2 regions of the Runella sp. genome follow, and region 2 is predicted to be linked to the other one. Evidence: riboswitches for the same ligand, from Rfam matches in the RefSeq annotation. Region 2 holds a riboswitch; the other holds the start of a gene.

Region 1 (5,512 bases), 2.5 Mb from region 2:
AAAAAGCAGACCACACTGTCGGTCGATGCAGATAAGAACTATTTTCTTGATCGTGAGCCTCTTCCCAAAGAGCAATTGGAAACTGTATTAGCATCCACGTTTGCGGGCATAGATGAAAAAACGGTCATTCTTCAGGTTGACCAAAGCATTTCCGTTCAGGATTTGATAGATGTGTTGGCCGTAGGTGCTAAGCTTGATATTAAGATGGTAATGGCGGTGAAGAAATAACCTGAAATACCATTTAACGGGAAGCAGCCTGTGCAATGACAGGCTGCTTTTTTTATGGCCAATTTTTGGGAATGTCCAACTGTCGAGCGTAGTTTTTTGGACAATGGCTGTGAACGTAGTTCAATAGATGCTGCATATCTCTCTCAAAATCGACGTAATAATCAGGGTCGAATTTCGCCAGTTTTTTAAGGATGATGTCGGTTTTCTTGGCAATGTATTCGGCAACAGAGTCGCTTTTGCTGTTATGAACCAGCAGGAGTGAAGATTGTTGTTCAAAAAAAGTCAAAAGAAGATAGATCATCAACTCAATTTCACCGTATTTATCCTTCGTAATTTTAAGGTGTTGACTGATATCACCGGCCAGATTTCGCATGTCCATCATCATCCATCCCGGTGTATTATGGGTCATTTGGGCACTTTTCAGGATTTGTTGTTTGATGGAATCGCGGCGACTTTGGACGGTGTCACCCATTTCGATCAATTCAAATTCAAGGCGTAGTACAAGGTTTTTGTCTTTTGCGATCAATCGAAGAAGAAGCCTGTCTTTTTCTTTTTGTGGTAATTGAATAATTGCCTTTTTTAGTTCTTCCGGGATAGTCATGTTACAAACCTTTGTAATTTTTTTTCTTTTGGCGAACTTCCAATTGCTTGACTACAATGTCATAGATTCGCTCAAGATAAATAGGATTGGTGGAATAAAATTTATAACTGCGGTTGTAAGTGGCAGAATCGACTCCATATTTTTTAAACACCTGAAGCTTTAAGTGTTCAGTAATAATGGTGGAAGAGTCGAGAGAAGTCAATGCCAATCTTCCGACTCGGGCTTCTATAATATGAATATCCGTTAATATCTGAGCCATTTTTGCCTCTGACACCGTTCCTGCGGGAATATCAGGTTCGTCCTGACAGCCGAAAAGCAGAAACGAAAAGAGTGAAAAATAAATGAGGGTGCGGCGTATCATGACTGTTTTTTGTATTTTTGAGGTACTGAGCTACAAAAATACGCATGATTGAGCAATTTATTACTAAGATTCGTCAGTACGAGATTCGGATTCGAAAGGCCGTCAATGCTGACATGCGTGGGAGCTTTCGGTCAGTTTTTAAAGGCTCAGGGGTAGAATTTGCTGATTTACGTGAATACCAATACGGCGACGATGTACGTACCATCGACTGGAACGTATCGGCCAAAGGCCACGGAACATTTGTGAAGATCTTTCGTGAAGAGAAAGAGCAAACCGTTTTTTTTATTTTAGATGTAAGTGGTTCTCAGCAGGTAGGGCATCTGAATCATTCAAAGCTGGATACTGCCAAGGAAATTTGCGGCGTGCTGGCTTTGTCGGCCATTCAGGAAGCGAGCCACGTAGGTTTGTTGTGTTTTTCGGACCAAAAAGAAAAATACATTCATCCCTCCAATGGCATGAAACATGGCTATGAATTGATAACAGAACTGTATAAATTGAGGCCGCTGTCGTCGAAAACCAATCTTGCCGAAGGGATTTTGTTTACACTCAACGTGCTCAAGCGGCGGAGTGTAGTGATCTTTATCTCCGATTTTATTGATAAAAACTACGAACATAACCTACGGGCATTGGCACGTAAACATGATCTGGTCATGGTGCATCTGCTCGACCGCCGCGAGACTGATTTGCCTCGTTTGGGTATCATCCCGGTGGTTGACCCCGAAACCAAGCGTACAATCTGGGTAAATGCGTCTTCGCTGTGGTTTCGTAAACGCGTACGCGAGGATTTTGCTCAAGTGGGAAAACAAATTGAGCAGTTTGCCCGTCAAAATGATATTAACTACGTAGCCATTGATTCCCAACAGGATTATGTAGAGCCATTGGTCAAACTCTTTCGAATTCGTCGTAAGAAATAGACATGCCGCCCCAACATCTCGCAACTCATCGTACATATAAGTGAAAAAATACCTTCTTTTTTTGTGCTTGTTTTCTTGGAAACTAAGCGCCCAAGATTTAGATACCCGTCTGCTCCAAAACGTCTATGGCTCAATCCAACCGACCAATGTAAACACTGAGAAATTTTTATCTTCTACGGCAAAACCGTTGAGCTTGGCGCTGCCCGCAGGTTTATTGATTGTGGGTTTTTCAACGAAAGATAAAAAATTGCAACAACAGGGTTGGCAGGCATTGGGAGGGTTTTTGATTGGAACAGGAATTACGCAAGCCACTAAAAGGATAGTGTTGAGAGACAGACCTTTCATTGAACATCCTACGCTTTTTGCGGCACGAATTGAAGGAGAGGAACCGCATTATTCTTTTCCGTCCGGTCACACGACTGTGGCATTTTCGACGGCTACTACCTTGGCCATTAATTACCGAAAATGGTATGTTATTGTACCTGCTTACGCTTGGGCGGGAGCCGTTGGTTATTCGCGGATGCGATTGGGCGTGCATTATCCGAGCGATATTTTGGCAGGAGCCGTAACAGGTGCGGCAAGCGCGTGGTTATCTTACAAAATTCAACAGAAATGGTTGGATAGAAAGAAGCGAAAATCTCCGAACTAAAACATATTTGTTTTTTTGTAAAGTTATCCTCTACCTTTGCAGTCAATTCCGGCGCGCGGAATTTTTACATAAATGGGGTGCCCTAACATGACGGGCTGAGATTATACCCTTAACACCTGAACCGGGTAATGCCGGCGGAGGGAATCAGAAATGCAAAAGATTACATCTTGGTTTTTGGCCGTGGCAACGGGAGTGTTGCTGTACGTGCCTGCACTTGCCCAACTATCTGTGTCGGGTAAAATCGTTGACGCCGAAGACGGCACACCGCTGCCGGGTGCTACGGTTCGGGCGGGAAGTTTTCGGGGAACGGTGACAAATGAAAAAGGCGAATTCTCGCTGAAAAATCTTCCAAACAATGCTGACGCCGTTGAGATTTCATACGTAGGATATGAAAATAAAAGCATCTCTATTTTAGATTTGCAGTCAGAAACCAACCCTATTCAATTAAAACGCAGCACTTTCACTGCCGATGAAGTCGTCATTAATGCCACACGGGCCAATCAAAATTCGGGTGTTGCTTTTACGAATGTGGGAAAACTTGAATTGAGTAAACAAAATCTGGGGCAAGACCTGCCGGTTTTGCTCAATTTTACCCCTTCACTTGTTACAACTTCAGATGCGGGAGCGGGCGTTGGGTATACAGGATTACGTATTCGCGGTACCGATGCAACACGTATCAATGTGACTATCAACGGAATACCGTACAACGATGCGGAAAGCCAGGGAACCTTTTGGGTGAATATGCCCGATTTTGGTTCTTCGGTGAGCAGTGTACAGATTCAACGCGGCGTAGGAACTTCTACCAACGGTGCGGCGGCTTTTGGCGCTACTGTTAACATAAACACCAACGAATTCAGAAAAGAAGGTTATGCCGAGATCAACAATTCGTTCGGCTCGTTCAATACGCGCAAGCACACCGTTTTAGCAGGAACAGGTTTGTTGAACAACCGATTTACGTTGGATGCACGTTTATCAAAAATTACTTCTGATGGATTTATTGACCGAGCCAAATCAGATTTGGGTTCTTTTTACCTGTCAGGGGCCTATTTTGGGAAGAAAAGCTCAATTCGTTTGAATGTATTTTCGGGTAAAGAAGTAACCTATCAGGCGTGGGAAGGAATTCCGGAAGCGCGTCTAAAGGGAGATAGAGAAGGAATGCTGGCCTATATAGACCGTAATGGGCTCAATGAACGCGATGCCCAAAATCTACTGAATTCTGACAGTCGCAAGTACAATCTGTATTTATATGACAATCAAACAGATAATTATCAACAAGACCATTATCAACTGATCTCGTCGCATGTGCTCAACAAAAACTGGACATTCAACCTTAATGGATTTTTGGTGAAAGGCCACGGGTACTATGAACAATCGCGCGATAACGATAAGTTAAGTAACTATAAGCTTCCGTCGGTAATTGTAGGCGGTGACACTATTACCCGCAGTGATTTGATTCGGCGCCGTTGGTTGGATAATTCATTTTACGGAACCACTTTTTCGTTAGATTACAACAGCTTCAAAAAGTTGACCGCTAATATCGGCGGCGGCTGGAATCAATACGACGGGAATCACTTTGGTGAGGTGATTTGGGCGCGTTATGCAGGAACCGGCAGTATTCGTCAACGCTATTATCAAAGTGTGGGGTTGAAGACGGATTTCAATGTATACGGAAAAGCCTACTATCAACTAACCGATAAATTGAATATTTTTGCCGACTTACAGCTTCGTAAGATCGGTTACTTTATCAAAGGTGATGACAACCAGCAGCGGCAGCAATTGCACGATGTTAATTACTCCTTTTTCAACCCAAAAGCCGGTTTAACGTATCAGGTTTCAGAAAGCAGCACCGCTTTTGCTTCCTTTAGCTTGGCGCATCGCGAACCCAATCGCGATGATTTTACAGAATCTACCCGGCAGATTCAGCCCAATCCTGAAGTATTAAGGGATGTTGAAGCGGGCTATCGTTTCCAAAAAGGCCGCGTCGCGGCTTCGATCGGTGGTTATTACATGGATTACAAAAACCAATTGGTTGTATCAGGGCAGTTGAATGATGTGGGAAATGCTATTAAAATCAACGTTCCTGAAAGCTACCGCGCAGGCATTGAGTTGGAGTTTGGTGCACAATTGAGCAAACAATGGAAATGGAACGCCAACGCCACATTCAGCAAAAATAAGGTAAGAAATTTTACGGAGTATATTGTTGATTATGACGACGAAAATGGCGGTTACCAAACCACTAACCACGGCAATTCAGACATCGCTCTTTCGCCCAACGTAATTGTAGGAAGTCAACTCATTTATGCACCGGTAAAGAATCTGGAAGTAGCGTTATTGACGAAATACGTAGGGAAACAATACCTCGACAATACCTCCAACGAAAACCGCCGTCTGGATGCGTATTTTACCAATGACGTTCGGTTGATCTACCGCATTAAACCCAAATGGATGAATGAAATTACGGTAAGTGCGTTGGCTAACAACGTTTTCAATGAATTATACGAATCTAACGGATACACATACAGCTACATTTACGGAGGTCAAACCACCACCGAAAACTTTTATTATCCGCAGGCAGGACGTAATTTTCTGGTGAGTGTGGGGTTGAAGTTTTAGTATAGGTTAACGTTGGCGAGGTTCCAAACCTTGCCGACGTTTTTTTTCTACATCCACCCTGCAAACACCTGCTTTGCGTAAGCTAAATCACGTTGATGCGCTTCTACAGGTTTGATGGTATTGGGCGATTGTGCTTCGAGACATTG
Region 2 (5,512 bases):
CTACGTTTTTTCCAACAGTCACATCACCAATTAAAAATACATCCATAAAAGGCTTTAATCCATTGATAACCAGTTCGCTGGCTGAAGCAGTACGGCTACTGACCAAAACATAGACGCGCTGTAAGTTTGCGCCAATATTTTCCGTTTTGGGTTGGAAATAATTGAGATTAAATTCTTTTCCTTGGTTTTTCTCAAGGTCAGGCGTCGCTTTTGAGTTGTATTCATCGCGCGAGAAAACGGTCTTATCCGTTACGCCTTTGGCAATAAAACTTCCCAATGTTCTGGCCGTGGAAGTATATCCACCGCCATTATACCGCAGATCCAGAATAAATTCGTTGATTCCTGCGGCTTTGTACTTTCCGAAAATGGTAGCCATTTTTTGGTCATACAAAGGCTGATCGCTGTTATTAGGTTTTGAATAGAACCGATTATAGACCAAATAACCGATTTTTTTCGTGCCTTTGGTGTACACAGTATCCAGCAACATCGGATCTTCCTGCAACGCCTGCGCAACAACCGTTTTGGTTTGATCGGCAGATACAAACGCCTTGTTTTCATAACGTCCCACGGTGTATATATAGTTGGTACCTTCGGCAAAAAGCGCGGTATAATTGTCAACCGTAGCCAATTGTCCATCCACTGTGACTTTAGCAAAAATATCTCCGCGTTTGATGCCTGCCTTTGCCGCAGGAGAGCCTGGAAATACGTACATGACAAAGCCCGCAATGGTGTTATTACTGTTGTATAAAGCCATTCTCGCGCCTGTCGTTTTGCTTTCTCCCGATAAGGAAGATTCGGTTTCCTGTGCATTTGACAGGAAACGTGAAAAACGGTCGCCGTCAGGGCGGGCCGTTGCATCGAAAGTATAAAGCAGTGAGTTAAAATAGGTCTCGGGTGCCAATGTCTTATTGTCTAACGCACCTGCGGGAATTTTGTCTCGCCAATAGTACCAATAATCCATGTTGACCGAGAGAAAGTCATTCACTAAAGCATCTCCCGACGATACATCTCCCTGTTTACACGCATTCAACCCGGTCAACAAGGCAACGATGCCGAAAAGGAATGTTTTTGAAATTAATTTTTGCATATTTGTTGAGAAGGTTTCGACGTACAAAAACGTGATAAACTCAAATTTATTTTAAATAGCCTGCTATCCCAAACTTTACGCTGCTTTTTACTATTTACGACAAAATACCCACTCAAATGTTTCTACGCATTGTTATTTTTTCCACACTCCTTCTTCCTTCTCTTTTGCTTGCCCAATGGCTTCCGCAAACAAGCGGTACAGAATCTCATTTCCGCTCTATTTCGGCCATCAATGAAAAAGTCCTCTGGGCCGGCGGCACCAAAGGTACGGTTTTGTACACCGTAAATGGCGGCGAAAATTGGACAGTTTTACAGGTAATCGGTGCCGAAAAACTGGACTTTAGGGGAATTAAAGGGTTGAACGAAAAAACCGCCGTTGCCGTCAGCGCAGGGCTGGCCGAGGAAGGGCAAGCACGTATTTATCGGACCGAAGACGCCGGCAAAACGTGGCAACAGGTATGGGCAACTGACCAAAAGGGCGTTTTTCTGGACGGAATTGCTTTTTGGGATAAAAAAAACGGTCTCATTTTCGGTGATCCTATTGATAATCATTTATATCTGCTCAAAACAGCCGACGGCGGCAAAACGTGGGAACGTCTCTCCCCTACTGCACTTCCCGCCAACTTGCCTAATGAAGCGTCCTTTGCCGCCAGTAATTCGACCATGGTGGTACAGGGCAGCAAAAATGTTTGGGTAGGAACGGGCGGTGCCGATCATGCTCGTGTATTCCGCTCTAATGATCGCGGCGCTACGTGGCAGGTAACCGATGCACCCATGAAAGCCAATGCTTCTTCGGGTATTTTTGGCTTACACTTTTGGGGCGCTATGCACGGCATAGCAGTGGGCGGTGATTACAAAGCCGACAAGGAAGCCTTTGAAAATGTTATCCTGACACAGGATGGCGGTAAAACGTGGCAAAACAGTACTCCTACAAACCCCGCAGGGCTCAAAGAAGCCGTTTATAAATTAAAGAACGGCACACTGATTGCCGTAGGTCCTGCAGGAAGCTGTATTTCAAAAGACAATGCGAAAACGTGGCAACCACTTTCCGGAGCACCCAATGGGCTGCACGCTATGGCTTGTGCGGGCAATACCTGCTGGGCCATTGGTTCGAAAGGGCAAATTGTAAAACTGTCAAATTAATCTTTACATTTGCACTAAAATAATGGCATCGGGGTGCCTCCTGTGAGGCTGAGATCATACCCGTGAACCTGAACCGGTTAGTACCGGCGTAGGAAATGCATCATACTGAAATCATTCATATCATCCATAGCCACATTTCCCTTTTTCGGGGAGATGTGGCTTTTTTTATGCTTCAACTATGAGCTTTGAAATCGTCAAAAAAGACCTGACCAACTGGCAAAACCGCAAGGAGTGGTTTTTTAATCGGGAGTTTACCGATACCTACGAGCAATGGTACGAGGGGCCTTACAAACGAGCCGAAGTGTGGCAAAAGAAAGTCATTGAGCAACTTGTAAAAAAAGATCCCCGCATCAAAACCCTGCTGGAATTTGGGTGTGGTACCACTCGTTTTACCCGATGGTGGCATCAAATAGACATTGAAGCTTCCGGCGGCGACATTTCGCCTTTTATGTTGGCGCAGGCAGTGCATTTGTTCAAGGGCGATCTGGTCATGGCCGACTCCCATTTCATGCCGTTCAAAGACCACACCTTCGACGCCGTGGCATTTATTACGACCTTTGAATACTACCGCGACCCGGTAAAGGTAATTCGTGAAGCGGCTCGGGTGGGCAAAAACGGCATTATATTTGGCATGATGAACCGCAATTCTCCCAAGGTAGTCCGCCGCCGCATTCAGCAGGCTTTCGGAAAAAATCCCTTTTACGTTACGGCTACGTTCTACACCCCCAATCACCTCATTTCTGTCATTGATGAAGCACTCAAAGGCCGCGAATACAGTATTGAATGGACGTGTACAGGCCTGCCAAAGTGGTTCCCGGTACAGCAATGGAGCGTTCCGTACGGCGATTTTTTTGGGTTGTACGTAAAGCTGTTGTAAGGGCTGAAAAGTTTAGCCCGGCATAATTTCCAAGTTTAAAAGCATCCTAAAACAGAAGTTATGAAAAACAATGAGACAGGTAAAATCACGGACGAAGATTTCAAGAATCTCATTTACCCTTTCTGCGGAACTACTCGCAAAGAGGTAAAAGTCGGTCCCGGTTTTGGCACCGACATTTCCATTATTGATTTACCCAACGGGTTTGAGATGGCTCTTACCAGCGACCCGCTTTCTTACATTCCGAGCCTTGGATTGGAAGAATCAGCTTGGTTGTCGGTGCATCTCATGGCCAATGATATGGCCACTACCGGCATTGCACCTCACTACGCTCAGTTCATATTAAATCTTCCCAATCACGTTTCGGAGGCCGATTTTCAGACGTATTGGCAACACATTCACACTTTTTGCCAAACCATCGGCGTAGCCATTACGGGAGGACATACGGGTCGGTTTAAAGGAATTGATTCGACCATAGCCGGAGGCGGTACAATGATAGCAGTGGCCGAGAAAGGCAAGATGCTGTGCAGCCGATTTGCCCAACCGGGCAACGACATCGTCGTGACCAAACAAGCCGCGCTGATTGCCACATCCATTTTGGCAAGAAGCTTTCCAAATACGGTAAAGAATAAATGCGGAACAGAAGTTTTTCAACAAGCCATTGAATTATTTTACCAAACGAGCAGTCTCAAAGAAGGGTTGACTGCCGCCGCATTTAATGAAAACGAAGGACCGGCTGTTACGGCCATGCACGACGTAACCGAGGGCGGAATTTTGGGTGCTCTATATGAAATGGCCGTAGCGTCTCAATGTGGGTTGGAAGTAAACGCTGATTTGCTGCCCATTGGAGACGCTGCAAAAAGCGTTTGTGCACTTTTCAACATCGCCCCCTTCTACTCTGTTGGAGCAGGCTCCATGATCATTGCAGTAAAGCCTGATAAAACGGCCGGATTGCTTCGAAAATTAAATGAAGAAGGAATTTCAGCGACCAAGGTCGGCAGCTTTACATCCATTGAGAAAGGCATTCAAATCCATGATCACGGAACGTTTTCTCCCCTTATTCCACCGCCAACTGACCCCTACTGGGCGGCCTTTTTTGACGGATTAACCAAAGGATTGACATGAAAAATACCAAGAAAATAACGGGCGGGGTGTATTTGGTCATTGACCCAAGTTGGGATCCATCGTTTACATTGCCCCGCTTGACCCAAGCTCTCAGCGCAGGGATCAGTTCGATACAGATTTGGGACAACTGGCCTATCCGGTCAAACAAAATTGGTTTTATAAACGAAATCATGGCCTTAGCCGGGCCCTTTCATGTTCCCGTTTTGATCAATAATGACTGGAAGTTGTTAAAAGAAACAATGTTGGACGGAGTACATTTTGATAAACCCTGTTCTACATTAAAACAAATTGAAAATAACATCGGAAGGACTTTTCTAAAAGGAGTCACCTGCGGCAACGATCTGACCACCGTTCAATGGGCCAACGATCATTTTTTTGATTATGTCTCTTTTTGTTCAATGTTTCCATCTTCATCAACCGATTCCTGTGAAATCGTCCGGAAAGAAATAGTAAGGCAAGCGCGAAAACTGACTGAAATGCCCGTTTTCGTCGCCGGCGGAATTTCTTTGGAAAACATTAGCCTTCTGCAGGACTGCGGTATAAACGGAGTAGCGCTTATCTCTGCCATTATGAAATCAGCCGATCCTTTTGAAACAACAAAACAATTCAATCACTATTTCTCAACATCCGATGAAACCAACACTCATTCATAAACTGTGCTGCCCGTTCGACAAACAGGATCTCTCGTTGACAATCATTAAGCAAGACGCTGACCAAAACATTATTGAAGGGCTGCTTACATGCGCAGACTGCCGGCGTTATTATCCTATCGTATACGGAATTCCTATCATGAACCCTGATGAATATCGCGAGAAACAACTTGAAGAACCAATTCTTCAACGGTGGTCTAAGCAGTTAGGAATTACACTCAATAAGAATTTCAGGCTTTCATAGGCAAGTCTCGTGTGGAGGGTTGCTCACAACCCGACCATCCTTTTTGTCAGGGCAAAAACTGTTTTTTTCACCCTGACAAAAATACCTTATCACTGTATTTACTTCTATTTTGTATTTACCCTTTCCCAATCATGAAAGATCTTTTGCTGAAGAGTCGTTACACCGGCAAGAGGCTTGATCGGAAAATCCCGCTCCGATTTTTGCTTTGTTGTGATTGATTTCGACGTTTGAATCTTATTCCTCAACCCTAAAATTTCAAGGGTTTACCTATTTGTCCGGCAGCGAGCGCTTTTCTCTGCGCACACCTGCCTGCCACGCCGGTGCCCTATTTTTTGGCGGGAATTTCACCTAAATCTACGCGATTCGTGTCTTTATTCCAATAGAGACGAT

The links. Region 2 has a riboswitch for thiamine pyrophosphate ahead of ACQY73_RS28105 (class I SAM-dependent methyltransferase). Riboswitches for the same ligand answer to the same signal wherever they lie in the genome.
Region 1: another riboswitch for thiamine pyrophosphate. It lies ahead of ACQY73_RS17740 (TonB-dependent receptor); the one in region 2 lies ahead of ACQY73_RS28105 (class I SAM-dependent methyltransferase).

Annotation. Positions count from the first base shown of each region.
Region 1 covers NZ_OZ257252.1:4,148,935-4,154,446, reverse strand. Annotated here, with positions in the region: gene ACQY73_RS17765 (ExbD/TolR family protein) at 1-228, shown strand, start outside; gene ACQY73_RS17760 (hypothetical protein) at 281-829, opposite strand; gene ACQY73_RS17755 (DUF4296 domain-containing protein) at 831-1,190, opposite strand; gene ACQY73_RS17750 (DUF58 domain-containing protein) at 1,235-2,104, shown strand; gene ACQY73_RS17745 (phosphatase PAP2 family protein) at 2,145-2,753, shown strand; TPP riboswitch at 2,817-2,913, shown strand; gene ACQY73_RS17740 (TonB-dependent receptor) at 2,904-5,366, shown strand; gene ACQY73_RS17735 (sugar phosphate isomerase/epimerase family protein) at 5,414-5,512, opposite strand, start outside.
Region 2 covers NZ_OZ257252.1:6,695,744-6,701,255, reverse strand. Annotated here, with positions in the region: gene ACQY73_RS28115 (S41 family peptidase) at 1-1,087, opposite strand, end outside; gene ACQY73_RS28110 (WD40/YVTN/BNR-like repeat-containing protein) at 1,204-2,229, shown strand; TPP riboswitch at 2,249-2,341, shown strand; gene ACQY73_RS28105 (class I SAM-dependent methyltransferase) at 2,408-3,106, shown strand; gene ACQY73_RS28100 (AIR synthase family protein) at 3,167-4,228, shown strand; gene ACQY73_RS28095 (thiamine phosphate synthase) at 4,225-4,881, shown strand; gene ACQY73_RS28090 (Trm112 family protein) at 4,859-5,122, shown strand; gene ACQY73_RS28085 (hypothetical protein) at 5,448-5,512, opposite strand, start outside.